4 regions of the Trujillonella humicola genome follow, and region 3 is predicted to be linked to each of the others. Evidence: riboswitches for the same ligand, from Rfam matches in the RefSeq annotation. Region 3 holds a riboswitch; each other region holds the start of a gene.

Region 1 (7,350 bases), on a different contig from region 3:
GTGCGGCCGCAGACGCTCGTCGTCGCCTTCTCCCGCAAGAACGTCTACGCCGTCGCCGCCGCGCTGCACGCGCACCGGCCGGGCAAGGTCGGTGTCCTCTACGGCGCGCTGCCCCCGGCCACGCGCCGCGAGGTGATCGAGCAGTTCACCACCGGCGAGTTCGACGTGCTGGTCACCACCGACGTCATCGGGCACGGGATCAACGTCCCGGCCACGACCGTCCTGTTCGCCGAGACGACGAAGTTCGACGGGGAGCGGGTGCGCCCGCTGCGGTCCTGGGAGACCGCGCAGATCGCCGGGCGGGCCGGCCGGTACGGGCTCACCGGGCACGGCCGGGTGGGCGTGCTGACCGGCGTGACCGGGCTGCGCCCGGACCAGGGCCTGCTGGCCGCCGGTGCCGCGGTGGCCCGCGGCGACGCCGTGAGCGATCTGCCCAAGCGGGCGCCGCGGCTGCGGCCGGAGCTCGAGGACCTCGGCGCCGTCGAGGCCGTCGACCTGCCCGAGGCGCTCACCCGGTGGATGGCCTGGGCGCGGTCGGCCACCCGCGACGAGGCGATGACCGCCGACGACGTCAGCAGCCTGGTGCTGCGCGTGCAGGCGCTGCTGCGCGGACCGCTGGGCGCGGCCGGCGACCTCGACACCGTGTGGCGGTTGGTCAACCTCGCCGTCGACTACGACCCGCCGCGCCGCACCCGCTGGCTGACGCTCGCGCGTGCGGCCCTGCAGCACGCCGTCGGCCTCCCCGTCCCGCCGGAGACCGTGCTGCCCGACGTGCCCCGCGGCGGCACCGTCGAGGACTTCGAGCAGGCGGCCGCCGCCGCCCGCGACGCCCAGACCCTGCTCCGCCGGTTCCCGGGTGTGGCCGGGCTGACCGACGACGACGCCGCCTGGGTGGAGGAGGAGTGCGCGGAGAGCATCTCCCTGCTGCTGCCGCGCGCGATCTCCACCGTCCGCGCCGCCACCTGCCGGACGTGCGGCGGCCCGGTCGCACCCCGCTTCACCACCTGCCGGCCGTGCAGCGGGCCGGCCGGGCGGGGGAACGGCGACCGGCGACCGGCCGGTGGGGGACGCCGCGCCGCCGGCCGTGCCGCCGGCCGCGCGCTCGGCGGCCGCCGGGGCTCCCCGCGCGGCCGCGGCTGACCCGGCGGCTCCCGCCGGGCAGCGCCACCGGCCGGCGCCCGCCGGACCTAGCGGTAGTTCACGTGCACGTGGTCGAAGTGGTTGGCGGTGACCCCGCCCCGGTCGGCCATCGTGGACCAGGAGCCGCCCGGCGACTGCAGGATCCGCTGCTCCCAGATGATGTACTCCACGCCCAGCTCGGCCCAGTGGGCGATGTGGTAGGCGGTGATCGCATCGCCCAGGGCGTTGTTCGACATGACCATGTAGTCCAGCGCGTTGCCCGACGGGTGCCCGTGCGGGTCGGCAGCGCTGGGCCGGGTGCCGCCGAGGGAGATCGAGCCGGCGCCGGGCACGTTGCTGACGACGGCGTTCGCGGCGGCCTGCACCCGCGAGGACACCGGTCCGGCGGTGTTGGTGATCCGGGCGACGGCGGTGGCCGCCGTGCCGCCCGCGGCCGGTGCCGCACCGCCGGAGGAGGCCGAGCCGCCCGAGGAGGCCGAGCCGCCCGAGGAGGCCGAGCCGCCCGAGGAGGCCGAGCCACCCGAGGAGGCCGCACCGCCCGAGCCGCCCGAGGCCTCCGCCGCCGCGGCCGCCTCCGCCGCGGCAGCCGCCTCGGCCTCCGCCGCCGCCTGGGCGGCGGCAGCAGCGGCGGCGGCCGCGGCTGCCTCCTCCTCCGCGCGCCGGCGGTCGAGCTCGGCCTGGTCGGCGGCGGCCTGGGCCTGCGCCGCCGCGGCCTCGGCGGCGTCCCGCGACCCCCGGCTGGCGGCGAGCTCCGACAGCGGCTGCAGGTCCGGCTCGGCCTGCGCCGGCGCGCTCTGCGCGGTCAGGCCCAGCGCCCGCGCCACGGCCACCGACTCCGACGGCTCGGCCTCGGCCTGCGCGGCCGGCTCCACGCCGACCAGGACGTTGACGAGCACGGCGCCCGCCGCGGCCACCCCGACGTAGAGGGCCGGCCGGCGGCGCGGGGCAGCGGGACGGCGGCGGGCCGCCCGGGCGGGCAGCGCCACGGTCAGCGGGGCCGTCTCGGGATCGACGCGCGTGCCCGCGTCGCCGTCGGTGGGAGGGTGCTGCATTGGGACAGGTGCTCCAGGGGTCCGGGGTGCAGCGCGGGGATGACCGCGCTGCAGAGGTGGCGGGCAGCGGGGGCGGCGGGCGGGCCGGGCTCCACGGGTTCCGGATCAGCGGCGCGGGCGCCGCCCGAGCGCCTGTGCTCGGCCGAGGGGAACAGGTGGAGCGGCGGCGGCCGACGGCCGCGGGCGCTCAGCTGCGCGGGCGGACCCCGCTCCCGGAGGACCGGGCGGAGCGGGGTCGGGCTGCGGGGCAGGGGCACGCCATCCGGCGGCTCTCCGTTTCTTCCGTCGGCCGCCTACCGGGTTAGCTGACGGGTTCGGGCGGGAAGCAGCCCTACCCACCCCGGACACGGGTCCGGAACGGGATTCACCCCAGTACTGCGGTGGGTCCCCGGCTCGCCACGAGGGGGCCCGTGGCGACTCGGCGGCGCCCGCCCGGACTCCCCCGGTCGGGGACGCGACTGCCGGACGGACGCGGCCACGGTAGTCGCGTTATCGAGTCGTGACAATCCGGCGCGACCCGTTCGTCAGGTCGCGACCGGCGCGGCCGACGCCGCCATGGGCACCTCCCGTGTAGGGCGGCGGCTCCCCCCGCCGTGCGGATGGTGGCGGATCACACACCCGCGGGCCCCGTCGGCGGTCCCACCTGGGCATGCAGACGTCCCAGACGACCTACGGGCCCCGGAGAGCGCCGCAGAACCGTCCTGGAACGGGTGGTTCCGCCCCCACTGCCGTCGGCCGGCCCGGGCAGGCTCGGTAAGTTGCCGACCCAGCGGGCCGCAGCGCGCACGTCGGGAGGCGCGATGAGTGGATGTCCCGCGAGGGAGAGGTGCAGTCGTGGCAGCCGTTGACGCCGTGCTCGACGAAGCAGGGGTGAAGAACAGTCGCGTCCGCGACTTCGTCCGCCAGTGGGCAGAGCACACCGGTGCCGCCCGCGTCGAGGTGGTGCACGCCTCCGACGACGCCCGGCTGGTCCGGGAGGCGCTGGAGGCCGGTGAGCTGCAGCCCGCCGGGGAGGGCCGGTACTACTCCCGCAGCCACCCCAAGGACACCGCGCGCTCCGAGGAGCGCACCGTCGTCGCGACGAACGACGAGGCCGACAAGGGCGTCTACAACAACTGGAAGCCGGCCGCGGAGATGCGCCCGCTGCTGACCGAGCGCATGAAGGGCGCCTCGGCCGGCAAGACGATGTACGTCGTCCCCTACCTCATGGCCCCGCCCGGCTCGCCGCTGGAGCAGTACGCCACCGGGGTCGAGCTGACCGACACCCGCACCGTCGTCCTGCACATGAACCGCATGGCCCGGGTCGGCGCCGAGTTCGTCAACGACCTGGCCGACCAGGACAGCTTCGTCCGCGGCGTGCACGTCACCGGCGACCTGGAGAACCTGGGTCACGGGACCCCGGACGACCAGCGCTACTTCGTCACCGTCGCCGACGAGCGCACGATCCTGCACTACGGCTCCTCCTACGGCGGCAACGCGCTGCTGGGCAAGATCGCCCACGGCTTGCGCCAGGGCGCCTACGACGGCTGGCGTTCCGGGCAGTTCCTCGCCGAGCAGTTCATGCTGCTGGGGATCACCGACAAGCAGACCGGCCGCAAGTACCACATCTGCGGTGGCATGCCGAGCGCGTCGGGCAAGACCAACCTGGCGATGACGCTGGCTCCCGACGTCCTCGGCGACCGCTACCACGTGACGTTCTACGGCGACGACATCGCCTGGCTGCGCGTCGACCCCGAGGACGGGCGGATCTACGCGATCAACCCCGAGTACGGCGTCTTCGGAGTCGCCAAGGACACCAACGAGGCGACCAACCCGACGGCGGTCGAGGCCATCGCCGAGGGCACCGGCACGATCTTCACCAACGTCGCCTACAACGAGCAGACCCAGGACGTCTGGTGGGAGGGCAAGAGCCCCGAGCCGCCGGCCGACGTCACCGGGTGGCGCGACTGGCAGGGCACGCTGATCAGCGAGCGGTCCGAGGCCGAGAAGGGCGCGCCGTGGGCGCACCCGAACAGCCGGTTCACCACGACGCTGGCCAACGTCCCGAACATCGCGCCGGACTTCGACACCCCCCGCGGCGTGCCGGTCGACGCGATCATCTTCGGTGGCCGCACGCGCGACCGCGAGCCGCTGATCCGCGCGATCACCGACCTCGCCGAGGGCGTCTACGACGGGCTCACGCTCGGCGCGGAGGCGACCTTCGCCGCCGAGGGCACCGAGGGCGTGCTGCGCTACGACCCGATGTCGATGCGGCCGTTCATGGCCACGCCGGAGGCCGCCTACGCCGCGCACTGGCTCAAGGTGATCGGCGCCGCGACGGAGCAGCCGCTGTTCGCCCACGTGAACTGGTTCCAGCGCGATCCGCAGGACGGCCACTTCCTGTGGCCGGGGTACCGCGACAACCTGCGCCCGCTGCTGTGGCTCATGCAGCTCAAGAACGGCGAGGTCACCGGGCGGCAGACGCCGGTCGGGATCGTGCCGCTGGCCGAGGAGCTCGAGCTCGAGGGCGTCGACCTGCGCGAGGGCGACCTGGACCGGGTCCTCACCATCGACACCGAGCGCTGGTGCCAGGAGATGGGCCACCGCGAGGAGCACCTGAAGCTCTTCCCGGGCCTGCCGGAGGAGATCTGGGCGGCGCACCGCCGCGTCGCCGCCGCGCTGGACGCCGAGCGGGGCGACTGACCCCTCCGGCCGAGCCACCCCGAGGACCCCCGCAGCCGCCCGGCTGCGGGGGTCCTCGCTCATCCGGCCTCGGCCCAGGAGCCGACGACGGCGACGTCGAGGGGGAAGTCCACCGGGAACCCGCCGAACAGCAGCCGGCCGGCCGTCGCCGCCGCCGCTGCCACCTCCTCGGCCACGGCCGGGGCCAGCGCCGCGGGCGTGTGCACGACGACCTCGTCGTGCAGGAAGAAGACCAGGTGCGCCCGGCCCTCCCCCGGTCGCTCCTCCCCCAGGCGCCAGAGCCGGTTGCGCAGGTCGGCCAGCCAGCACAATGCCCACTCCGCACCCGTCCCCTGGACGACGAAGTTGCGGGTGAACCGGCCCCACGCGCGGCGCTCGCGATCGCCGTCGTCGCCGCCTCCCGGGCGCGGCGGCTCGTCCACCAGGTCCGCCTCCTGCCGGGCCCAGGCACCCGACGGCGGTGGGGAGCCGCGGCCGAGCAGCGTGCGCACCACCTCCCCGCGCTCGCCGGCCCGCGCCGCCTCCTCGACCAGGCCGACGGCGCGGGGGTAGCGGCGGGCCAGCCGGGGCAGCATCCGGCCGCTCTCGCCGCGGGTGCCGCCGTACATCGCGCCGAGCACGCCGGCCTTCGCCTCGGCGCGGGTGGCCACCGCGCCGGCGGTGACCATGCCCGCGTAGAGGTCGGCGGACCGGGCCGCCTCGGCCATCGCCGTGTCGCAGCTCATGGCCGCCAGCACCCGCGGCTCGAGCTGGGCGACGTCGGCCACGACCAGCCGCCAGCCGTCGTCGGCGACGGCCGCCGAGCGGACCGCCGCCGGCACCGACAGCGCGCCGCCACCGTGCGACGCCCAGCGGCCGGTGACCACCCCGCCGGGCAGGAACACGGGCCGGAACCGGCCCGCGCGCACCCAGGCGTCCAGCCAGGCCCAGCCGTTGGCGGTCATCAGCCGGGACAGCCGGCGGTACTCCAGCAGCGGCGCGGCGACGGGGTGCTCGAGTCGCTCGACGGTCTCCGACCGGGTGTCCTCGACCCGCAGCCCCGCCACCCGCAGCGCGCGCAGCAGCTCCGCCGGGGAGTCCGGGTTGAGCTCCGGTGCCCGCAACGCGGCCCGGATGCCGGCGGCCAGCCCCTCCAGCACGGCCGGCCGCGCGCCCGCGGCCGGCCGTGGCCCGAGCGCCCGGGCGAGCAGCCGCTCGTGTACGTCGGTGCGCCAGGGCAACCCGGCCGCGGTCATCTCGGCGGCGGCGAGCGCGCCGGAGGACTCCGCCGCCAGCAGCAGCGCCAGGCGGGCCCGGTGCGGCGAGGCGGCCAGCGCCGCCTGCTGGCGCTCGTCCTCGGCGGCCGGGTCGAGCGCGTCGGCGGGGTCGGCCAGCGGGAACAGCGCCGCCTCGCCCGGCCCGGCGGGGGCGAGCGCGGTCCAGCCCGGGGCGTCGGCGCCGGCGAGCAGCGCGCGGTCCACCAGCGGCGAGCGGTGCAGGACGGCGTGGCACAGCCGCAGGTCGGTGCAGCGCGCGACGCGCACCCCGGCGGCCAGCAGGGCCGGGTACCAGCGGGTCGTGTCGTCCCACACCCAGCGGACGTCCCCACCCCGCTCGCGCTCGGCGACGACGTCCGCCAGCTCCTCGACCGCCACGCGGGTGACCGTGGCCGGCCCGTGTCCGGCGCGCTCGGAGAGCTCCGCGCGGCCGCCGTCCAGCCGCCGCAGCAGGACGCGGTGCACCCGTGCAGTCTCGCCCACGGCGCCGACAGCTCCCGGCGGCGCTCCGACCCGATCCGGCGATCCTCCGCCGGGTGCACCGGATCCGGGCGGCCCCCGGGGTAGCGTCACAGGAAATCCGAGGGGGCCTCCATGGCGACACACCGCGGCCTGTGCGCCGACGCCCACCTGGGCTGCCCCTGCCGGGGCGACGAGACCCGGCACGAGGAGCGCGCCCGGCAGGTCGCCGACGCGCGGGCGGAGGGCCCCCGGACCGCCGAGTGCCCGGAGTGCGGCGGCCCGGCCACGCCCCTGGCCCTGGTCGAGTGGGGGAACTGCCGGGCCTGCCGGACCGCCCAGTCCCGGCAGACGCACCCGCTGCGCTGGTGACGTCCCCCTCGTCCGGGGGTCGATCGGCGGCGAGCCGTCGAATCCCGGACGCGGGTCGACTACAGTGGGTCCCGGTCGCTGTCGTACCTCTGCTTCGTTCTCGGACGTCCGCAGTCGTCTCTGCCTGACGTTCCTCTCGGTCCTGCCGGTCGGTGCGGCGACCCCGGACCGGCGACTCGCCGGCCCGGACACCTCCCAGCACGGAAACGAGAACAGCATGGCCACCGGCACTGTGAAGTGGTTCAACGCGGAGAAGGGCTTCGGCTTCATCGCCCAGGACGGCGGCGGCGCCGACGTCTTCTGCCACTACTCCGCCATCAGCGGCACCGGCTACAAGTCCCTCGAGGAAGGCCAGCAGGTCGAGTTCGACGTCACGCAGGGCCAGAAGG
Region 2 (7,350 bases), on a different contig from region 3:
TCGTCGCGGCCACCGGCGCCCCGCTGGCCGTCGCCGACGACGTCCGCGAGATGTCGCTGCCGGCCACCGCCTGACCGCTCCGCAGCCCGTACGGCCGCCCCGGTGACCTTCTCGATCGTCGCCCGCGACCCGGCGACCGGCGAGCTCGGCATCGCCGTCTCCTCCTGCATCCTCGCCGTCGGCCGGGCCGTGCCCCGCGCCCGGCCGGGCGTCGGCGTGGTCGCCGTCCAGGCGCGCAGCCCGCGCGGCCTCGGGGGCGTGCTGCTCGACGGGCTGGCCGAGGGCACGCTCCCGGCCGACCTGGTGCGGCGTGCGGCGCACGCCGCCGAGGACGCCGACCGGCAGCTGGCCGTGCTGTCCGCCGGCGGCGCGATCGCCGCCGACACCGGGCCCGGCGCCTTCCCGGTGAGCGGGCACGTCGTCGCCGAGGCGGTCAGTGTGCAGGGCAACATGCTCGCCTCCGACGACGTGCTGCCGGCGATGCTGCACGCCTTCACCGTCACCGCCGGCGCACTGGCCGACCGGCTGCTGGCGGCGCTCTGCGCCGGGCAGGACGCCGGCGGGGATCTCCGTGGTCGGCAGTCGGCGGCACTGCTGGTGGTCGGCGGGGAGCCGGCGACCGAGGAGGACGACGGGGTGCGCGTCGACCTGCGGGTGGACGACTCCGGTGACCCGGTGGCCCAGCTGCGGGTGCTGCGCTCCCTGCAGGGCGCCTACGCCGAGCGCGACTACGACACCCTGGCCGTGTTCGCCCCCGAGGGGGCCCGCGACCTCTACGCCGCGCTGGCCGCCTCTCGCCGCGGCGACGCGGCCGCCGCCCGGCAGGCGCTGGAGGCGATGCGGGCGCGGCCGGGGTGGTCGCGGTGGCTGGCCGCGATGGCCGGCGACCAGCGGCTGTCCGCCGTCACCCACCTGCTCGGCTGACAGCGCCGGCGTCCGGGCGGTCCCGGCGCCGGCGCCGTCGCCGGCTCAGCGCGCTCCGGCGCCGACCGGCTCGTGCTCGGCCGCGTCGCGCCGCTGCAGCGCCGCGCCCTCGACGTCGAGGTGCGGCAGCCGGCCCAGCCAGCGCGGCAGCCACCAGGCCCGGTGGCCGAGCAGGGCCAGCGCGGCCGGCACCAGCACCATGCGGACCACGAAGGCGTCGAACAGGATGCCCATGGCCAGGGCGAACGCGATCATCTTGATCGTCGGCTCGCCGGCCGGCACGAAGCCGGCGAAGACCGAGAACATGATCAGCGCGGCGGCGACGACGACCGGGGCGGCCTGCCGGAAGCCGGTGCGGACCGCCGTCAGCGGATCGGCGCCGTGGCTGTGCGCCTCGTGCATCCGCGAGACCAGGAAGATCTGGTAGTCCATCGCCAGGCCGAACAGGATCCCGATCACCAGGATCGGGGCGAGGCTGATCAGCGGGCCGGTGTCGTCCAGGTTCACCAGGTCGGCCAGCCACCCCCACTGGAACACCGCGACGGTCGCACCGAGCGAGGCCCCGACGGTGAGCAGGAAGCCCAGGACGCCGATCACCGGTACCAGCACCGAGCGGAAGACCAGCACGAGCAGCACCAGCGCCAGGCCCACGACCAGCACGAGGTAGACCGGCAGCGCGTCGTCCAGGGCCTGGGCGACGTCCACGCTCACGGCCGTCTGACCGGTCACCGACACCTCGACCGCGTCGAGGTCCCCGAGCTCGCCGCGCAGGTCGGCGACGAGCTGCTCGGTGGCCGGGTCGGACGGTCCGGACTCCGGGATCACGTTCAGCGTCGCCGCGGTGCCGTCGGGCGTCGCCTGGCCGGGCACGACCCGGGCGACGTCGTCGGTGCCGGCGACCACGCCCAGGGCCTCGTCGCGCGCCGCCGCGGCGTCCTCGCCCTCGAAGAGGACGACGAGCGGGCCGGTGAAGCCGGCTCCGAAGCCCTCGACGAGCAGCTCCTGGGCCCGCTGGGCGGTCGTGCCCTCCGGCGGCTCCTGCACCAGCGTGGTCTGCATGGAGCCGAAGGGGATCGCGATGGCGCCGAGCGCGAGCACGGTCGCGACGAGCGCCAGGACCCGCCGGTGGGTCACCGTGGCGATCCAGCCGGAGAGCAGACCGCCCCGCCGCGCCGGCCGGCCGGCCCCGTCCCCGCCGGCCGAGGCGCGCTGCCGGCGCGGCAGCGCCCGCGGTCCGAGGAAGCCCAGCACGGCCGGCACCAGGGTGAGCGCGACGAGGACGGCGACGACGATCGTCAGCGCCGCGGCGATGCCCATCTGGGTGAGGAAGGGGATGCCGACGACGGACAGCCCGGCCAGCGCGATCACGACGGTGAGGCCGGCGGTGACCACGGCCGATCCGGCCGTGCCGACCGCGGTGGCCACGGCCGTGGGCACGTCGGCGCCGCGGCGCAGCTCCTGCCGGTGCCGCGTGATGATGAACAGCGCGTAGTCGATGCCGACGGCCAGGCCGAGCATCGCCGCCAGGATCGGCGTGGTCGAGGAGAGCTCGGTGACGCCGGTGGCGATCGTGATGCCGGCGACGCCGATCCCGACGCCGACCACCGCGGTGAGCAGGTTCAACCCGGCGACGAGCAGCGAGCCGAAGGTCACCGCCAGGACGACCAGGGCGACGACGACGCCGACCACCTCCGCGGGACCGCCGACGTGCGGCGGCTCCTGCACCGCCTCGCCGCCGACCTCGACGGTCAGGATGCCGCTGCCGGCGTCCTCGACCGCGGCGAGCAGCGCGTCCTGCTGCTCCGGGGTCACCTCGCCGGGCGCGGCGTCGTAGGCGACGGTGCTGTAGGCGATCGTCGGCTGGGCCGAGTTCACGCCGGGGTTGGCCGGGTCGAACGGGTCGCTGGCCCCCACGACGCCGGGCAGCTGCCCGAGGTCGGCGACCAGGGCCTGCACCGCCGGGACGTCGATCACCCCGCCTTCGGGCGAGGCGAAGACGACCCGCGCCGTGGCCCCGGAGGGACCGTCGGGGAACTCCTCGGCGATCCGCTCGAGCGCGTTGGTCGACTCCTGCCCCGGGATCGAGAAGCTGTTGTCGGTCTCCCCGGACAGGGTGACGGCGCCGACGCCCCCGCCCACGAGGACCACCAGCCAGACGAGCACGACGGGCAGCCGGCGCCGGTACGCGAAGGCCCCGAGTCGGGACAGCAGGACAGCCATGCGGGATCAGGCCTCCACCTGGTGGGGATCGGGGGGCGGCGCGCCGGGGCGGCGGTGGCCCAGCGCGTCGGAGCAGGTGGCGACGATGTGCCGCCGCCACTCGGTGGTCGTGCCCGCGGAGTGCGCGGCGAGGGTGAGGACGGCGAGCGCGGACAGGGCGCCGACGACCCGGACGAGCCGCTCGGCCTCGGCCGTCTCCTGCTCCACGCCGAAGGCGCGCAGCACCTCGGTGCCCGCCGCCGCCGGCTCCTCGGTCGCGGGCCCGGGATCGGTGGCCGGTCCGAGCATCAGGGCGACGATGCCCGGGTGGGCGAGGGCGACGTCCACGAGGATCTCGAGGGCCCGCAGGTCGCGCTCGCGGCCCGGCGGCAGCTCCGCCACCGCGCTCACGACTCGCCGCCCCATCCCCTCGGCGTGCGCCAGCACGGCCTCGTAGAGGGCGTCCTTGCTCGGGTAGTGGTGCAGCAGACCGGCCTTGGACAGGCCGACGGCGACCGCGATGTCCTGGACCGACGTCTTCGCGAACCCGCGACGGGCGAACAGCCCGGCGGCGCGGTCGAGGATGCCCTCGTCCACCTGCTGCCGGAACGGTCGTGCCACGTGTCCACGGTAGGCGGATGCCGACCGGATCGGTCGGGAAACCGGCCGTAGGGGTCGGGTGGGTTTCGTCACGGCCCCTGGACACGCCGGTACGAGCAGTGCGGACGCCGAGCATGATCTGCGTCACGACGACAACTGACATCTCCATACGTAGCGTCTTGGCAGCGTTCCGCACAGTGAACGCGGCGACCGGTCCGCCCAACCCTGCCCACCGGTCGTCATCCACTCCTCCCAGGGCAGGGGTGGGGGACCCAGGTCTCCACGGCGCATCCGCGCCTCGGGGTGAAGCCGCGCAGCGGCCGGGCACCGATCGCCCGAACCCGACAGCTCACCTCACCGGCGGTGATCGGAGAACTCACACCCCGTGTCCAAGCACCGCGCTCCCCGCTACGTCCGCACCAAGAAGGCCCTCTCCCGCGCTCCCCTCGCCGCCGGCGCCACCGTCGTCGGGCTCGGCGTCTTCGGCTCGCCGGCCACGGCGCAGGCCACCCCCGCCGTCCCCGACTGGTCCGGCGCCGCCGACGCCCACGTGCAGCACGCACACGGCTCGGCGTCCTCGGCTCCCGAGACCTACGAGGACACCACCGCGAGCTACGGCCGGCACGCGGCTCCGGACGGCACCTACACCGTCGTCCGCGGCGACACCGTGTCCCGCATCGCCGCCGACTTCGACCAGCCGTGGCGGGAGCTCTACCACCGCAACGTCTCGGCGATCGGCGCCGACCCGGACCTGATCTTCCCCGGCCAGGTCTTCACCCTGAGCGGTTCGGTCGGGACCGTCCCGGGCACCAACGGCCCCGCGGGCGACTCGGTCCCGCCGGCCCCCGAGCCGGCTCCGGCCCCCGACGCCGCCCCGGCACCCGAGGCCGCCCCAGAGCCGGAGCCCGCGCCCGCGCCCGCGCCCGCACCGGAGCCCGCGGCGGAGGCGGCCCCGGAGCCGGCCCCTGCGCACGCCCCCGAGCCCGCGCCGGCCCCTGCTCCCGAGCCGGCCCCTGCGCCCGCCCCCGAGCCGGCTCCGGCTCCGGTCGCCGCAGCGGCCCCGGCTCCGGCGCCGGTCGCCGCGGCCGTCGAGGCGGTCGCGCGCATCACCAACAGCGCCGGCCCGATCCGGCCGCCGGCGCAGGCCGCCGCGAACGCGGTGGTGTCGAACGTCCCGGGCGCCGCCGCCATCACGCTCGGCGGCACCCGCGCCAGCGCGGTCGACCCGCACGGCCACCCCTCGGGGCTGGCCGTCGACTACATGGTCATGCGGGACAACGCCCTCGGCGACGCCATCGCCCAGTACCACCTCGACCACTGGGGCGAGCTGGGTGTCGAGTACGTCATCTGGGAGCAGCGGATCATCACCTCCCCCGGTGGCGCCTGGCGGGCGATGGCCGACCGCGGTGGCGTGACCGCGAACCACTTCGACCACGTGCACGTGAACTACGTCGGCTGAGCCGACACGGCGGGCACCCCCGCAGCACGACGACGGCCGCCCGGTCCTGCACCGGGCGGCCGTCGCCGTCGCGGGGTGTCCCCGGACCGGCGGACCGGCCCGCCGGTCATCCCCGGCCGGTCACCTCGCCGCGCCCCACGTCCCGGCCTCCTCGAGGAGGATGGCGGCACCGCTGTCGGCGGCCGCGTGGAAAGGCCGCAGGACGACGTCCACACCGGCGGCCTCGAGCCGGTCGGCATCGTGGTCGTTGTGCGCGGTCAGCGCGACCGATCCGGTGAAGCCGGCCTGCTCCAGACCGTGCAGGAGGGCCAGGTTGACCGACCGGTCGGGCACGGTGCTGACCACCCACGACGCGCCGCGCAGCGGCAGCGCGTCGACCAGCTCGGGCTCCTCAGCGTCCCCGTAGAGGGTCTGCGCGCCGTCCTTGCCGACCCGCTCCAGGGCCTGCGGATCGCTGTCGACGACGAGCACGCGGGCCTCCCGGGCCAGCAGCTGCCGGACGAGCCGGCCGCCGTAGCGGCCGGCGCCGACGACGACGAGGTCGACGCCGCTGTCGGCGGCGTCCCCGCTGTCGTCCGCGTGCCGCGGCCGCGCCCGCTCGAAGACCGACAGGAGCGGCGCCAGCCGGGCGTAGAGCGCTGCCGAGTAGAGGATCATGTAGGTGGAGAGCGCGATGGTGATGACGCCGACCGCGGTGACGAGCCCCACGGTGTCCGCGGTGATGTGCCCGAGGCTCAGCCCGAGCGCCGCCAGGACGAGGGAGAACTCGCTGATCTGGGCCACGGTCAGCCCGGCGAGGAGGCTGGTCCGCTTCCGGTAGCCCATGAACCCCATGATCACCAGGACGATCAGCGGGTTGCCGACGAGGACCAGCAGCGAGAGGGCGACGGCGGGGCCGATCCGGCCCAGCGCCTCCGCGACGCCCAGCCGTGAGCCGAGGTCGATGAAGAAGAACAGCAGCAGGAAGTCCCGGAGGCCGATCAGCCGGGAGCCGATCGCCTCCCGGTAGGGCGTGGCGGCCAGGGAGATCCCGCCGAGGAACGCGCCGACCTCGATGCTGAACCCCAGCGCGTCCCCGAGGCCGGCCAGGGCGATGCCCCACGCGAGTGCGGACAGCAGCAGCAGCTCTTTCGAGCGGGCCAGCCAGGCCAGGGCGCGCGGCAGCACGTACCGCATGGCCAGGAGGATGCCGCCGACGAAGAGCACGCCGCGGCCGAGGACCACGAGCAGATCCGGGACCAGGTCGTCACCCCGTCCGGCGGTGCCCACGGCGGTCAGGGTGACCATGACGATCACGACGACGATGTCCTGGACGATGAGGAAGCCGACCGCGATGCGGCCGTGCAGCTGGTCGATCTCCCGTTTGTCCGACAGCAGCTTGACGATGATGATCGTGCTGGAGAAGGCCATGGCCACGCCCGCGTAGAGGGCCGGGACCACCGGCAGCCCGACCAGCCGGGCCAGACCGAAACCCACGGCCGAGGTGAACGCGACCTGGCCCAGGCCGGTGGCCACGGCGACCGGTCCGGTCGTGCGGATCAGCTGCGGATCCAGCTTGAGCCCGACGAGGAGCAGCAGCAGGGCGATGCCGAGCTCGGCCAGCAGGGCGACCTGGTCGTTGCCCTCCACCCACCCGAGCCCGGCCGGGCCCACCAGGACCCCCACGGCGATGAACGCGATGATCAGCGGCTGGCGGAGCCTGACCGCCCCGGCGGCGACCACCGCGGCGACCGCGAGGAGAGCGGCGACGACGTGGAACGCGTGCTCGGGCACCTCACTCCCCTCCGGCGGTCAGCCGGCACCCCGCCCGCGCACCCGTCGGCCGCGGCGAGGGTGACGACGGGCACGACGCCGAGCCGTTCGCCGGCTCGCCGGGGACGGCGGCCACGGGCCTCCACCGATCGGCGGCTCGCACCGTGATCCACACCGGGCAGCGCCACGTCCGGACCGCGCCGCCCCGCGGTCCTCAGCCATCCCGCCTGCCGTCCGGTGGCGCCGCGGCGGGCGGCACCGGCCGGGGGCGTAGCCGGCGGCCCAGCCACTTCTCGACCTCGACGACCAGGAAGACGACCACCCCGACGCCGGTGATCCCCAGCCACCACAGCGGCGGGATCGGCGCGCTGTGGAACAGCCGGTTCATCCACGGCGCGTAGGTGAACAGCAGCTGG
Region 3 (7,350 bases):
CGAGGACGGCGGCACCGGCACGTCGGGGAGTGCGGCGGAGAGCACCGGGCCGACCGACCCCCACAGCCCCTCGAAGGACCGCTGCGGGTCGGCGGTCACCACGCGCAGCCCGTCAACGTCCCCCACCGGTCCCGGCCGGCGGGACAGCAGCACGGTGCTCCGGCCGGCCCGCGCGGCGCGGACGGCCAGGGCCGCCGACACCGTGGAGGAGCCGGACCCGCCGGGGCCGGTGACGAGCACGGTGGCCACGCCGGGTCAGCCCTCGACGCGCTTCTTGAGCTCCTTGAGCGCGGTGTCGAGGATGACCTTCTCCGCCTTGCGCTTGATCATCCCGAGCATGGGGATCGAGAGGTCGATCGTGATGGCGTACGTGACCTCGGTGCGCCCGTCGGTCTCGGCCAGCGTGTAGGAGCCCTCCTGGCGCTTCTGCATCTGCCCCTTCACCAGCCGCCAGGACACGCGGCGGTCACCCTCCCAGGTGTAGTCCAGGACGTAGTCGTCCTTGACCGCCCCGGCGTCGAGCACGAAGTGGACCTGCCGGGCTCGGCCGTCGGGCCCCGTCTCGAGGACCTCCACCCGCTTGGCCGCCGCGACCCAGGTGGGGTAGGCGTCGAAGTCGGCGATGACCGCCATCACGTCGGCAGCGGGGGCGTCGACGACGATCGACTGGGTGGACTGGTCGGCCATGCGGAGCAGGCTAACCGCTCGGGTGCCCGCTGCCGTGCCCGAGACCGCCTCGGCTACTCACGGGTAGGCGTCACCGACTAGATTTGCAGGCCGGACGCCCCACCGGGGCCGACCGGGCGACGGTGCCCGGGGTGCGGTGCGGCAGAGAGGACCAGGCGTGCGCGAGTTCAGTGTCCCCGCGACGACCGAGGTGGGCCCGGACGAGGCCCTGCCCGACATGCTGGCCGAGAACGTCGCCGAACACGGCGACGAGGTCGGCCTGCGCATCCAGCGGGCCGGCCGCTGGGAGGACGTCACCTGGCGGGAGTTCGGCGAGCAGGTCCGCGGCGTGGCCAAGGGCCTGATCGCCGCCGGCGTCCAGGCCGGCGACCGGGTCGCCCTGCAGGCCAAGACCCGCTACGAGTGGACCGTCGTCGACTTCGCCATCTGGACCGCGGGCGCCGTCGTCGTCCCCGTCTACGAGACCTCGAGCCCCGACCAGGTGGCGTGGATCCTCGCCGACTCCGGCGCCACCGCCATGATCGTCGAGAAGGCCGAGCACGCGGCGGCGGTCGACTCCGTGCGCGACCAGGCATCCGCCCTGGGCCCGGTCTACGTCATCGACGACGACGCCCTGGGCACGCTGACCGCGGCCGGCGCCGAGGTCCCCGACAGCGAGCTGGACGCCCGCCGGGCCACGCTGCGCGCGGACAGCCTCGCCACGCTGATCTACACCAGCGGGACGACGGGCCGGCCCAAGGGCTGCGAGCTCACGCACGGCAACTTCCTGTTCGAGATCGGCAACGGCATGAGCCTGCTCGACCGGTTCATGAACGTGCAGGGCTCGCTGCTGCTGTTCATCCCGCTCGCGCACGTGCTGGCCCGGGTCATGCAGGTCGGCGCGGTGAAGACCCGCACGGTCATCGGGCACACGCCCGACGTCACGAACCTCGTCGAGGACCTCGGCGCGTTCCGGCCGACGTTCGTACTCGCCGTCCCGCGCGTGTTCGAGAAGGTCTTCAACCAGTCGAAGGCCAAGGCCGAGGCCGCCGGCAAGGGCAAGATCTTCGACCGGGCCGCGCAGGTGGCGATCGACTGGTCCCGCGCCCAGGACACCGGCGGCCCCGGGCTGGCGCTGCGGGCCCAGCACGCGCTGTTCGACAAGCTGGTCTACGGCAAGCTGCGGGCCGCGCTCGGCGGCCGCTGCCTGGGTGCGATCTCCGGCGGGGCCCCGCTGGGCGAGCGGCTCGGGCACTTCTTCCGCGGTGTCGGCGTGACCGTCTACGAGGGCTACGGCCTCACCGAGACCACCGCCGCCGCCTCGGTGAACCACGACGACGCGCTGCGGATCGGCACCGTCGGCCGGCCCCTCCCGGGCGTCGCGTTCGCCATCGCCGACGACGGCGAGATCCTCATCCGCGGCGGCGTCGTCATGCGCGGCTACTGGAAGAACGAGCAGGCCACGGCGGAGGCCATCGACGCCGACGGCTGGTTCCACTCCGGCGACATCGGCGAGATCGACGCCGACGGCTTCGTCAAGATCACCGGTCGGAAGAAGGAGATCCTGGTGACCGCCGGCGGCAAGAACGTCGCCCCGGCCGTCCTGGAGGACCGGCTGCGCGCGCACCGGCTGGTCAGCCAGTGCATCGTCGTCGGTGATCAGCGCCCCTTCATCGGCGCGCTGATCACCCTCGACCAGGAGGCACTGCCCCTGTGGCTGGAGTCCAAGGGGAAGCCGGCCGACACCGGGCTCGACGCCCTGGTCGACGACGCCGACGTGCGGGCCGAGCTCGACGCGGCGGTGGCCGAGGCCAACAAGGCGGTCTCCCAGGCCGAGGCGATCAAGAAGTACCGGGTGCTGACGACCGACTTCACCGAGGACAACGGGATGCTGACCCCCAGCCTCAAGCTGAAGCGCAACGTCGTCCTCAAGGAGTTCGGCGCCGAGGTCGAGTCGATCTACTCCCGCTGAGCCCGCCGAGGCACCCGAGGCTCTCCCCACGTCCCGCGCGCCGGGACGTGGGGAGAGCCTTCTACGCCCGGAGTCCGTCCGGCTCCAGGACCTGGGCGAACGTGTCCGCGATCCGGGTCCAGGACCAGCGCTGCTCGACCCACGCCCGGCCCTCCCGGCCCATCGCCCGAGCCCGCGCCGGATCGTCGAGCAACCCGGCCAGCACGTCGGCCACCCCGTCGGCCGATCGCGGGTCGGCCACCACGTGACCGGTCACGCCGTCCCGCACCGCCTCCGGGGCTCCGCCGGAGGTGCCGGCCACCACGGGCAGCCCGCAGGCCGCGGCCTCGAGGTAGACCATGCCCAGCCCCTCGACGTCCAGGCCGGCGCGCCGCGTCCGGCACGGCATGGCGAACACGTCGCCGGCGGCGTAGTGGGCCGGCAGCTGGTCCGGGGGCACGGGCCCGGTGAGGACGACCGAGGCGCCGAGACCCCGCGCCGCGACCGCCCGCCGCAGCGCCGCCTCCTCGGGCCCGCCGCCGACCAGCAGCAGGCGGGCACCGGGATGGCGCGCCAGCACCCGCGGCCAGCCGGCCACCAGCACGTCCTGGCCCTTGCGGGCGACCAGCCGAGAGACGCACACGACGACGGGCGCCTCCCCCAGCCCGTGGCGGCGGCGGACGACGGCGCCGTCGGCGGCCGGGGAGAACGCCTCGACGTCCACCCCCGGGGACAGCTGCGCCATGCGGACCCGCCCGCGCAGGGCCGGCGCCAGCCGGCCGCCGGTGTACTCGCTGATGTAGGTCAGCACGTCGAGCCCGCCGGCGATCCGCCGCATCAGCTGCCGGCCGCCGGGCACGGCCACCCAGCCGGTCTCGTGGCCGTGCGTGATGCCGACCTGGTGGCGCACCCCGGCCGAGCGCAGCGCCGGCGCGAGGAGTCCCAGCGGAGCGGCGGCGCCGAAGACCGCCGTGTCGCACCCGTACCGGCCGGCGAGCTCGACGGCCGCTCGCGCCGTCGCACGGGTGGGCAGCAGCATGGCGGTCGGACGGCGGACCACCGGGTAGGGCAGCGCCGCGTCGTGCTCCTCCCAGCCCGGCGAGCGCGAGGCGAGCACCACCAGGGAGTCCGGCGGCCGCCGGGCCAGCAGCGCCGCCACGAACGTCTGGATGCCGCCCTGCCGGGGCGGGAAGTCGTTGGTGACGACCAGGGTGCGGCTCACGGCCGGTCCGCCCGCAGCCAGTCCTCGGCGAAGGCGATCCGCTGCGCCGAGGTGGGATGCGAGCCGAAGAACCAGTGCCAGGCCGCGGGCGGGTCGGGGTCGGAGAGGTTGGTCGAGGCCAGCCGCCGCTGCATGTCCACGAAGGCCTGCGCGTCGCCGGTGAGCTCCAGGGCGTGCAGGTCGGCACGGCGCTCCACCTGACGCGACACGAGGTTCTGCACCGGTGTGGCCAGCAACGTCCCGACGGACACCAGCAGCAGCACCAGAGCCACGACCCGCCCGTCGCGCGGGGACTCGACGCCGGCCCGGCGCAGCAGCCGCGGCGAGGTCAGCAGCCAGCCCAGCAGGCAGACGGCGCCGGCGGCACCCAGCGCGCCCATCAGCGTCCCGGTGAGCACGTCGTCGGTGGCCACGTGCCCGAGCTCGTGCGCCACGATCGACTCGATCTCGGCGTCGGGCAGCCGGGTGAGGACCGTGTCGTAGAGGACGATCCGGCGGGTGCCGCCGAAGCCGGACACGTAGGCGTTCAGCGACGTCGTCCGCCGGGAGGCGTCGGACACCAGCACGTCCTCGACGGGAGTGCCGTTCTCCTCGGCCAGCGCCAGCAGGTCGGTGCGCAGCTGCCCGGCCGGCAGCGGCTCGAAGGTGTTGAAGGCCGGCTCGATGACGACCGGGTAGAGGAACGAACCGACGACGACGAGGCCCGCGGCCGCCCCGGCCGCCCAGGCCCACCAGGTCCGCGGCGCCCGCCGGACCAGCCACACGAGCGCGAGCAGCGTCAGGGCCGTGAGCGCCGCGTCGATGGCCAGCGAGACGACGACGTCGCGGCCCCACAGCGGCCAGCTGCGGGTCGACAGCCCGTAGCGGTGCCGCACCACCTCGCCGTAGACGCTGATCGGCAGGGTGACCAGCCGGCCGACCGCCAGCAGCGCCACGGTGCCGAGCACCACCTGCCAGGCCCAGCCGCCGCCCAGCGGCCGCGCCACGGCCTGCACCAGCCGCGCGCCCAGGGGGGTGAGGCCGAACACGGCCGACACCGCGAGCCCGAGCACCAGTGCGGCGAGCGACGCCGGCCGGATGGCGCTCGCGAAGGCCTCGGCCCGCTCGACGGCCGCGGCGGGCAGGCCGGCGCCGGGGTCGGGCGCGGTGGGCCCGCCGGGGACGTCGGGCAGCAGGGTCCAGGGCGTCCGCAGGACCACCACGAGGACGAAGGCCGCACCGAGGACGACCGCGGCCACGAGCGCGGCCCGGCGGGCGGACACGTCCCGAGCTTAGAAGAGGACCCGGGCGGACCGCCCCGACCGGCGCCGCGCCCGCCACGACGCGGGCCGGTGACCCCCGAAGGGGTCACCGGCCCGGTCACGTCGGCAGCCGGAGTGCGGGGCGCGCCGGCTCAGAGGATGCGGCGGACGGCGGTGATGCCGCCCATGGAGTCCACGCTGACCACCTTGACCGGCTGGCCCGAGGTGGAGGCGTGGACCATCTGGCCGTTGCCGATGTACATGGAGACGTGGCTGACCGGGCTGTAGTAGAAGATCAGGTCGCCCGGCTGCATCTCGGCCCGCGAGACGGCGGTGCCCATCTGCGACTGCATGCGGCTGGAGTGCGGCAGGCTGACGCCGGCGGCGGCGTAGGCGTACTGCGTGAGGCCGGAGCAGTCGAAGGCGTTCGGCCCGCCGGCCCCCCAGACGTAGGGGTCCCCGACCTGGGCCAGCGCGGTGTCGACGGCCACCTGGGCGGCGCCGCTGCTCGCCACCGGGCGGGCGACCGCGGCGGGGGCGACGGGCTCGCCCGTGCGCACGGTCTGGGCCTGCTGCACCTGCGCCTGCTGGGCCGCGGTCAGCTCGTCGTACTGCCGCTGGTAGTCGGCGATGTCGGAGTGGAGCGCATCCTCCTGGGCGCTGAGGTCGTCGAGCGTCTGCCGGGCGGCGACCTCCGCGGCCTCGGCGTCCGCCTCGGCCTGCTCGGCCTGCTCGGCCGCCGCCGACACGTCGTCCAGCACGCCGGTGGTGTGGCCGGAGATCTGGTCGAGCATCGCCAGGCTGCTCACGAAGTCCTCGGCGGAGTCGCTGGTCATCAGCAGGTTCAGCGTGGCCAGGCTGTCGTCGGCTCCGGTGTAGGCGCTGCGCGCGACCTGGCGGATCTGCCCGTCGAGCGCGTCCAGCTGTTCCTGCGTGGTCGCCAGCTCCTGGCGCGCGGCCTCGACGGCGAGGCGCTGCAGGGCGAGCACCTCGCGGGCCTCGTTCACCTGCTCGGTGACCGCCTCGAGGCGGTGGCTGGCCTCGGCCACCAGCTGGGCGGCCTGCTCGGGGGTCGTCGCCGCCTCGGGGTCTGCCAGGGCGGTACCCGGGAGGGCGGTGACGACCAGGGCGGCCGTGGTCCCCACCAGCAGCCCGCGGCCGAGCCGGCGGGGGCGGGAGGGACGCTGGTCCCCGGCCGGGAGACCGGGGTGGAACTGTGCTCGTGCATGCCCCAGGGCAGGGCGAGGCGTCGCCACGGTCGGCGGCTCTCCGTTCTTCCTCAGCAACCGCCTACCGAGTTAGCTGACGGGTTCGGGCTGGGAAGACGTGCCCTATCTCTGCGCGCCGCGGACGGCGCGTGCACGCCGGCGGGGCCGGCGCGCACGAGAACTCACCCCAGTGCTGCGGTGGGTCCCCGGCTCACCTCGGTCCCGGGCGCCCCCGGAGGTGGCGCCCGAGCCTGCGGTGACTCGGCGGTGTCCGGCCGAGGTCGCCCCGCGCGGGGCGACGACCACCCGGTCGGACGCCGGACACGGTACGGCCGTGATGCAGATGTGACAAACGCGGGAGGCGTGGATTGTGGGAATCGACACGTTCAGCATGCTCGCCACTCCGGTGCGTCACCACCGCGGTCAGCCGATCCGGCGGCGGCCCCCCGGCGTCTCCTCGGGCACGGCCCGGTGCCGCAGCGGGGGCACCAGGCCCCCCTCGGCGAGCGCCCGGACGGCGCGGCGCTCCACCTCGTCGAGCTCCACGACCACCCCGCCCGGGGTGGTCGTCGTCGCGGACTCCTCCTCGGGGGCGCCCGGACGGCGGGTCATCGGCACCACGGCCGGATCGGTGCCCTGCCAGCCCGGCGGCGCGCCGAGCAGCACCGTCACCACGCAGTCGGCGCAGCCGGTACCGCGGGCGGTGCAGGTGTCGCAGTCGATGAGCATGGCCGCTCTCCTCCCGGTCCTCTCGTCGGTCGGGCGCGACGCTAGGCACGCCCTCCGACAGTTCCGGTCAGGTCCCGGCGTACTCCCAGTGCCACGGCTCCTCCCGGCCGTTCCCCGGATCGGCCCAGGTGGGGTGCAGCCAGCCGAACCGGCCCGCGTTGGCCACCATCCACTGGTACTGCGCGGTGCCGAAGGTCTGGACGCCGCCGCACAGGTCGACCGCCAGACCCCAGCCGTGGTTGCTGGTCCCGGGCACGGCCGCCAGCGCCGGCTTCTGCCCGTACAGCCGGACCTGGCTGGCGTAGGTCCGGTAGGAGTCGGTGATGCACAGGG
Region 4 (7,350 bases), on a different contig from region 3:
GATCGCCGCCCTGCCCACGGTGACCGCGCTGCTGATCAAGGAGTCGGTCAACCAGTCGGTCGACAACATGGGCTTCCAGAACGCGCTCAAGGCGTGCTTCACCCTGCACGAGCTCAACCACGCCCACTGGTCGACCGTCCACGACGACGGCTACCCCGGCGCCCGGCCGGAGGACGGCATCCAGGGCACCATCCAGGCGCAGAAGGCCGCCGGGAACGGGGCCTCCTCGTGAGCGACGGCGCGAGCGGAACGGCCGAGCAGACCCGCCCGACCGTCGAGGGCGTGCTCCGGGTGCTCGAGCTGGAACGGACCGGGGACGGGCGCTACGAGGGCCGCTGCCTGGCCACCGAGGGCCCGGTCGTCGCCGGCGCCCAGATGATCGCCCAGGCGATCGTCGCCGCCTCCGCCGAGGCCACCGGCAAGCGCGTCACCTCGGTGCACTCGACCTTCGCCCGCACCGGTCGGGCCGACCGGCCGGTGACCCTCGACGTCGAGCGGTTCCACGAGGGCCGGTCCCTGGCCAGCCTCTCGGTCACGGTCAGCCAGGGCGAGCGGCGGCTGGCCCGGTCGCTGCTGCTGCTGGGCGCCGACGAGCCCGACGTCATCCGGCACGGCGCCGAGCCGCCGGCCCTCGGCCGCCCGGACGACGCCCCGGCCCAGCAGAGCTGGCTGGAGGGCCACGAGCAGCGCACCGTCGGCGGCGTCGACGTCGTGGACCCCGCGCTCGTCGGGCCGCCCGAGCTCCAGTACTGGTCGCGCTGGGCCACCGACCGCACCGAGCGGGACATCTCCCAGGCGCTGCTCACCTGGGCCAGCACCAACTCCTTCATCGGCGCCGCCATGCGCCCGCACGAGGGGGTCGGCCTGAGCCTGGCCCACCGCTCCCTGTCGACCGGCGTGCTGAGCCACGCGCTGTACTTCCACGACGACGTCGCCGCGGGGGAGTGGCTGCTGTACGCGCTGCGGAGCACCCACACCGGCGGTGGGCGCGCGTTCGGCGTCGGCGAGGTCTTCACCGAGGACGGCCGGCTCGTGGCCACCTGCACCCAGGAGTCGATGATCCGGCCGATGACCGGTGGAGCGCTCTGACCGACGCCGGCCGCACCGAGGCAGCGGGGCCGGGTCCGGCAGGGCCCGGCCCCGCGCCGTCCCGAGCGTGACCCGCCCGTGACCTGACGACAGCGCCGCGTAGCCGGTCCCGCACGGCCGGTGGAACGACGCCGGTGTCATCCAACCGTCATCCGCCGCGCGCGCGAGCGGCGTGCCCAGGTCTGGGAACGTGCAGTCACCGCCCGGAGCGGTGCGGCCGAGGACCGAGGGGGAGCCGATGTTCCAGCGGAGCCAGGCGCAGGCGGGGGACGTCGTTCCCGGCGAGGGTGAGCTCCGGGCGCCGGGCGGCCTCGACGGTCTGCTGAGCACGGCACCCACGTTCTCCGGGGCGCTGCGCGGCTACGACCGCCTCCAGGTGGACAACTACGTCGCCTGGGCGGAGGCGGAGATCGCGCTGGCCCGCCGCGAGGCCGACCACCTGCTCAGCCGCTACGCGGCCTGCTCCGCCGAACTGCAGAGCGCCCGCTGCCGGCTGTCCCAGCTCCACCGCGAACGGGAGACCGCCGAGGGGCGCGGGCTGGCCGAGGAGGTCCTCGCCCGCGCGGCCGAGGAGGCCGAGGCCCTGACCGCCGGGGCGCTGGAGGAGGCGCAGCGGATGGCCGCCGAGGCCCGCCAGGAGGCGCAGGCGCGGCTGGAGAAGGTCGAGGCCATGCGCACCGCCGCGGTCGCCGAGCGCGACACCGCCCGGGTGGAGGCCCGGGGCCTGCGCCAGCAGGCCGCCCTGGTCCTCGCCGCCGCGCGGGAGGAGGCCGCGGCGCTGCTCGCGCAGGCCCGGGAGCAGCGCGAGGAGGACGACGCGCGCGCCCGCCGGGACCGCGAGTCGGCGGAGGCCGCCGCGGCCACCCGCCTGGCCGGGGCGCAGGCGGAGGTCGACGACCTGCGCCGCCAGCGGGACGAGGCGCGCCAGTCCCTGCGCCGGCTGACCGGGCAGCTCGAGGACGTGCTGTCCTCCGTGGGTGGAGGCTCCTCGGCGGACCTCCTCGTCCTCGGGGACGGCCGCCACCCCGTCGCCTCCTGACCGGGTCGTCCCGGGCCGGCCGACGGGCCGGCCGGCCTCCTGTGCGGGCCGGGACCGGGCCGGGGGCCGGTGACGCAGCGTCGTCCTCGCGCACCTGCCGAGGGCTGCCGGGACGGGTGGGGCGATGCTCGTCACGGACCGGAATCGGCGTCCGGCATTGTCACGGGCCGGTAACGGCGCCTACCGTGTCCTCCGTCCGGTCGGTCCTCTCGTCCCCACCCGGGGAGTTCGGCCGGACGCCGCCGAGTCGCGACCGCAGCCGCGGGAGCGAGCCGGGGACCCACCGCAGTCCTGGGGTGAATCCCGCGCGCCGACCGTCGTCGGTGCCCGGGTAGGGCTTCTTCCCGCCCGAACCCGTCAGCTAACTCGGTAGGCGGCCACGGAAGGAACGGAGAGTTCCCGCATGCCCCGCCTCCGGGCTCCCGCGGCCCGCAGGTGCCGCCGGTTCCGCCGCCCGATCGCGTAACCGCCCGCACCCGCCCCGCCCCGGACACGGCGCCCACAGCGCCCCGGGAACCTCCGACGACACACAGCACCGCCCGGCGCCCCCTCGCGAGGGGGCCGGTGTCGCGCGTGCGCCCTCTCCCTGGAGTCCTCCCCGCATGTCCTCGCAGCACACCACCCGATTCCGCCGCTTCCGCTCCCCGCTGCGCTCCCGCCGTCCCGGCCTGCTGCTGGCCGCCGCGGCCGCCGGCGGTGTCCTGGTCAGCGTCGTCGTCACCGGCGAGGCCCCGGCCACCGCCGAGGCGGAGCAGGCCGTGCCCGTCAGCGAGACGGTGAGCGTGGCCCAGGCGCTGGGCATCGACCCCGCCGCGGCCGCCGCGCCGGACCTGTCCGGCCTCGGCGACCTCGCCGCCTCCCGCTCGGAGCGGGGCACCTCGGCGATCACCGCCGCGGAGGCCCAGCAGGCCGCCGACCAGGCCGAGCTCGACCGGTTGGCCGCCGAGGCCGCCGCCGCCGAGGCCGCCGCCCGCGCCGCCGCCGAGGCCCAGGCCGCCGCCGAGGCGCAGGCCGCCGCCGAGGCGCAGGCCGCCGCCGAGGCCGCGCAGGCCGCCGCGCGGCCGCCGGCCAGCGCCCCCGCGCCTGCGCCGTCCTCGTCCTCCTCCTCGCCGTCCTCGTCGCCGTCCGCCTCGCAGGGTGCGCCGCGGGGCTCGTTCAAGGACTACGCGCTGGCCCAGGTGGGCAGCGCCTCGGAGTTCTCCTGCCTCGAGCGGCTCTGGGGGCGCGAGAGCGGCTGGAACCCGAACGCGCAGAACCCGACCAGCACCGCCTACGGCATCGCCCAGTTCCTCGACTCCACGTGGGCCGGCACCGGCATCGCCAAGACAAGCGACGGCTACCGCCAGATCGACGCGGGGCTGATCTACATCGGCAACCGGTACGGCAGCCCCTGCGGCGCCTGGGCGCACTCGCAGTCCACCGGCTGGTACTAGGACCTCGTGCAGGGTTCCGCCGCGAGCCTGCGAGTGGTGGGGGGCACGGGGGCCCTTCCTCTTGCTCCCCGCGAGGGGGGCCGGAGCGGCGGGACACGATGGCCGGTGTGATCCCCTCGAGCTTCGTCCGCGCGCACACGGCGGTCCGCCGCCCGTCGTCGGTGCCGGAGGTGCGGCTGCACGTGGCCGAGGACGTCGTCGCCCTGTGGGAGGCGATGGAGGTGCGCGCCGGGGGAGCGGGGGACGCCCCGCCGTTCTGGGCGGCGGCGTGGCCCGGCGGCCAGGCGCTGGCCCGGTTCGTCCTCGACGACCCGGCGGTCGTGGCCGGCCGCCGGGTGCTCGACCTCGGCGCCGGCAGCGGGCTGGTGGCGATCGCGGCCGCCCTGGCCGGGGCGGCACGGGTGCTGGCCAGTGACGTCGACCCGTTCAGCCGCACGGCGATCGGGGTCAACGCCGGGCTCAACGGCGTCCCCGGGATCGGCGTGCTGGGTGACGTCCTCGCCCATCCGGTGCCGCCGGTGGACGTCGTCCTGGCCGGGGACGTCTGCTACGACCGGGTGATGACCGAGCGGGTGCTGCCCTTCCTCGGGCGCGCCCGGGCGGCCGGCTGCGAGGTGTACGTCGGCGACCCCGGGCGGCCCTACCTCCCGGTCGAGCGGCTGGTCGAGGCGGCGGTGCACGAGATCGCCGAGACCGAGGGGCCGGGGGTGCGCCGGACGAGGGTGTGGCGCCTGCCCTGATCGAGGCGCTTCTGCTCGACAGGGCGTCGACTCCCTCGACACCGGCTAGCGTGCGGACCTATGTCCTCCCCCCGCCCCGTCGACGCCACGGGTGCCGACGGCGGCCCCGGCCGCGGCCGCCGGGTCCGCCGGCCCTCGGGTGACGACCGGGAGCGGGCGTTGCTCGCCACCGCGGAGCGGTTGCTGGAAGAGCGTCCGCTGGCCGACATCTCGGTGGACGACCTCGCCCGCGGCGCGGGCATCTCCCGGTCGACGTTCTACTTCTACTTCGCCTCCAAGGAGGCGGTCGTCCTCGCGCTGCTCGACCGCGTCGTCGGCGAGGCGCAGGCGGCCCGCTCGGCCGCGCTGGCCGGTGCCGCGGGCGCGCGCGCCGCGTGGCGGGCGGCGCTGGTCACCGTGCGCGACACCTTCCGCGACCACCGCGCGCTGACCGCCGCCGCGACCGAGCTCCTGGCCGCGAGCCCCGAGGTGCAGTCGCTGTGGTCGTCGGTGATGGAGGGCTTCGTGGCCGAGACCGCCGCCGCCATCGAGGCCGAGCGGGCGAGGGGTGCTGCGCCGCCCGGTCCGCCGGCCCGCGACCTCGCCGTGGCGCTGAACTGGATGAACGAGCGGGTCATCCAGACGTCGATCGCGGGGCAGCAGCCGGCCCTGGCCGAGGACACCCTGCTCGAGGTCCTCCTGACCGTCTGGCTGCGCACGATCTACGGCGCCGACGACGTCCCCGCGTGACCGCCGCAACCGATCGGCCGACACGTCGTTGATCCTCTCGACACCGCGTCGACAACGCCGTCGGCGCGGTGCACGATGGCGCGGACGGACGAGGAGAGCGGGAGCCCCATGACTGCGCAGACGCCAGAGCACGTCGACGTCCTGATCGTCGGGGCCGGTCTGTCCGGCATCGGCGCCGCCTGCCACCTGGAGGACGAGCGGCCCGGCACCACCTACGCGGTGCTCGAGGCCCGTGAGGCGCTGGGCGGCACGTGGGACCTGTTCCGCTACCCCGGGATCCGGTCGGACTCCGACATGTACACGCTCGGCTACTCCTTCCGGCCGTGGACCGATCCGCAGGCGATCGCCGACGGCCCCTCGATCCGCCGCTACATCGAGGAGACCGCGCGCGAGTACGGCGTGGCCGACAAGATCCGCTACCGCTGCGAGGTGCTGGACGCGCAGTGGTCCTCGGAGGACGCGCGGTGGACCGTCACCGCGCGGCGCACCGACACCGGCGAGCGGCTGACCCTCACCTGCTCGTGGCTGTCGGTGTGCTCCGGCTACTACCGCTACGACGAGGGGTTCAGCCCCCGCTTCGAGGGCGCCGAGACCTTCCGCGGGCAGATCGTCCACCCGCAGCACTGGCCCGAGGACCTCGACGTCGGCGGCAAGCGGGTCGTCGTCATCGGCAGCGGCGCCACGGCGGTCACCCTCGTGCCGAGCCTGGCCCCGCGGGCCGCGCACGTGACGATGCTGCAGCGCACGCCCACCTACGTCGTCTCCCTCCCCGGACGCGACCCGCTGGCCGCGGCGCTGCGCCGCTTCCTGCCCGAGCGGCTCGTCTACCCGGTGGTCCGCTGGAAGAGCCTGCTCGTGTCCATGGCCTCCTACCAGTTCGCCCGGCGGCGGCCCGCGGCGATGAAGGCGTTCCTCAAGAAGGAGCAGCGCCGGCAGCTGCCCGAGGGCTTCGACGTGGACACGCACTTCACCCCGCCCTACGACCCGTGGGACCAGCGGCTGTGCGTCGTCCCTGACGGCGACCTGTTCCGGGCGGTCCGCCGGGGGCAGGCGTCCATCGTCACCGACCGGATCGCCCGCTTCGACGAGACCGGGATCGTCCTGGAGTCGGGGCAGCACCTGGACGCCGACGTGATCGTGACCGCCACCGGCCTCAACCTGCTGCCGATCGGCGGCATGACCCTCGCCGTCGACGGCGCGCCCGTCGAGCTGTCCGAGACCGTCTCGTACAAGGGGATGATGGTGTCCGGCGTCCCCAACTTCACGATGACCATCGGCTACACCAACGCCGCGTGGACGCTGAAGGCCGACCTGGTCGCCCGCCACGTCACCCGGCTGCTGGCGCACATGGAGCGGCACGGCTACGACGTCGCCACCCCGCTGGCCCCCGCCGACCCGGTCCGCGAGCCGTTCCTCGGGCTCACCTCCGGCTACGTGCAGCGCAGCCTCACCGCCCTGCCCAAGCAGGGAGGGCGGGCACCGTGGAAGCTGCACCAGAACTACCTGCGGGACCGGCTGCTCTTCCGCCGGTCCCCCGTCGACGACGAGGGCATCCGCTTCTCCCGCGCGCAGCCGGCCCACCTGCAGGCGGCGGCCTGATGGACGCCTACCGCTTCGCCGGGGGGACGGCGGTCGTGACCGGCGCGGCCAGCGGCATCGGCGCCGCCCTCGCGCCGCTGCTGGCCGCCCGCGGCAGCGACCTGGTGCTCGTCGACCGGGACGCCGAGCGGCTGGCCGGCGTGGCGGCGGCCGTGCGCTCGGCGCACCCCGGCGTCTCGGTGGCCACCGCCGTCGTCGACCTGGCCGACCCCGTCGCCACGCAGCGCGTCGCCGACGAGCTGGTCGCCGCCCACCCGGACGTCACGCTGCTGGTCAACAACGCCGGCGTGGCCCTCGGCGGCCGCTTCGACCAGGTGACCCTCGACGAGTTCGACTGGGTCATGGAGGTCAACTTCCGCGCCGTCGTCCGCCTGACCAAGGCGTTCCTGCCCACGCTGAAGGCCCACCCGGGCTCGCACGTGGTCAACCTGAGCAGCCTGTTCGGGCTCATGGCCCCGGCCGGGCAGGTCGCGTACGCGTCGAGCAAGTTCGCCGTCCGCGGGTTCACCGAGGCGCTGCGGCACGAGCTCGCCGAGGACGGCAGCGGCACCTGCGTGGGCGTCACGAGCGTCCACCCCGGCGGCATCCGGACCCGCATCGCCGAGACCGCTCGCGTGGCCGGCGGCGTCGACCCCGAGGAGGCCGCGCGGGGCAAGGCCGACTTCGCCCGGCTGCTCACCTTCCCCGCCGACGAGGCCGCCGAGCTGATCGTCGACGCGGT

Evidence for each region. A riboswitch is a leader RNA that binds a small molecule or an ion and turns the genes downstream of it on or off. The one in region 3 is predicted to bind cyclic di-AMP.
Region 1: linked by a shared signal. The riboswitch ahead of ACK586_RS15175 (VldE C-terminal domain-containing protein) and the one ahead of ACK586_RS22020 (C40 family peptidase) in region 3 are both predicted to bind cyclic di-AMP.
Region 2: linked by a shared signal. The riboswitch ahead of ACK586_RS10750 (LysM peptidoglycan-binding domain-containing protein) and the one ahead of ACK586_RS22020 (C40 family peptidase) in region 3 are both predicted to bind cyclic di-AMP.
Region 4: linked by a shared signal. The riboswitch ahead of ACK586_RS12155 (aggregation-promoting factor C-terminal-like domain-containing protein) and the one ahead of ACK586_RS22020 (C40 family peptidase) in region 3 are both predicted to bind cyclic di-AMP.

The regions. Positions count from the first base shown of each region.
Region 1 is NZ_JBJNRJ010000029.1:35,462-42,811, reverse strand. Features, by position in the region: gene ACK586_RS15180 (helicase-related protein) at 1-1,140, shown strand, start outside; gene ACK586_RS15175 (VldE C-terminal domain-containing protein) at 1,188-2,192, opposite strand; cyclic di-AMP (ydaO/yuaA leader) riboswitch at 2,468-2,611, opposite strand; gene ACK586_RS15170 (phosphoenolpyruvate carboxykinase (GTP)) at 3,027-4,874, shown strand; gene ACK586_RS15165 (bifunctional 3'-5' exonuclease/DNA polymerase) at 4,934-6,613, opposite strand; gene ACK586_RS15160 (hypothetical protein) at 6,725-6,961, shown strand; gene ACK586_RS15155 (cold-shock protein) at 7,179-7,350, shown strand, end outside.
Region 2 is NZ_JBJNRJ010000016.1:46,635-53,984, reverse strand. Features, by position in the region: gene ACK586_RS10770 (CoA transferase subunit B) at 1-74, shown strand, start outside; gene ACK586_RS10765 (DUF1028 domain-containing protein) at 103-924, shown strand; gene ACK586_RS10760 (MMPL family transporter) at 970-3,144, opposite strand; gene ACK586_RS10755 (TetR/AcrR family transcriptional regulator) at 3,151-3,744, opposite strand; cyclic di-AMP (ydaO/yuaA leader) riboswitch at 3,958-4,101, shown strand; gene ACK586_RS10750 (LysM peptidoglycan-binding domain-containing protein) at 4,109-5,182, shown strand; gene ACK586_RS10745 (cation:proton antiporter) at 5,303-6,955, opposite strand; gene ACK586_RS10740 (HAD-IC family P-type ATPase) at 7,149-7,350, opposite strand, start outside.
Region 3 is NZ_JBJNRJ010000062.1:19,362-26,711, forward strand. Features, by position in the region: gene ACK586_RS21995 (ArsA family ATPase) at 1-249, opposite strand, end outside; gene ACK586_RS22000 (SRPBCC family protein) at 256-687, opposite strand; gene ACK586_RS22005 (AMP-dependent synthetase/ligase) at 845-2,638, shown strand; gene ACK586_RS22010 (glycosyltransferase family 4 protein) at 2,700-3,839, opposite strand; gene ACK586_RS22015 (M48 family metallopeptidase) at 3,836-5,101, opposite strand; gene ACK586_RS22020 (C40 family peptidase) at 5,233-6,225, opposite strand; cyclic di-AMP (ydaO/yuaA leader) riboswitch at 6,353-6,527, opposite strand; gene ACK586_RS22025 (hypothetical protein) at 6,712-7,017, opposite strand; gene ACK586_RS22030 (D-alanyl-D-alanine carboxypeptidase family protein) at 7,085-7,350, opposite strand, start outside.
Region 4 is NZ_JBJNRJ010000019.1:68,585-75,934, reverse strand. Features, by position in the region: gene ACK586_RS12170 (enoyl-CoA hydratase) at 1-232, shown strand, start outside; gene ACK586_RS12165 (acyl-CoA thioesterase) at 229-1,089, shown strand; gene ACK586_RS12160 (coiled-coil domain-containing protein) at 1,328-2,128, shown strand; cyclic di-AMP (ydaO/yuaA leader) riboswitch at 2,359-2,519, shown strand; gene ACK586_RS12155 (aggregation-promoting factor C-terminal-like domain-containing protein) at 2,731-3,561, shown strand; gene ACK586_RS12150 (class I SAM-dependent methyltransferase) at 3,669-4,301, shown strand; gene ACK586_RS12145 (TetR/AcrR family transcriptional regulator) at 4,362-5,030, shown strand; gene ACK586_RS12140 (flavin-containing monooxygenase) at 5,139-6,629, shown strand; gene ACK586_RS12135 (SDR family NAD(P)-dependent oxidoreductase) at 6,629-7,350, shown strand, end outside.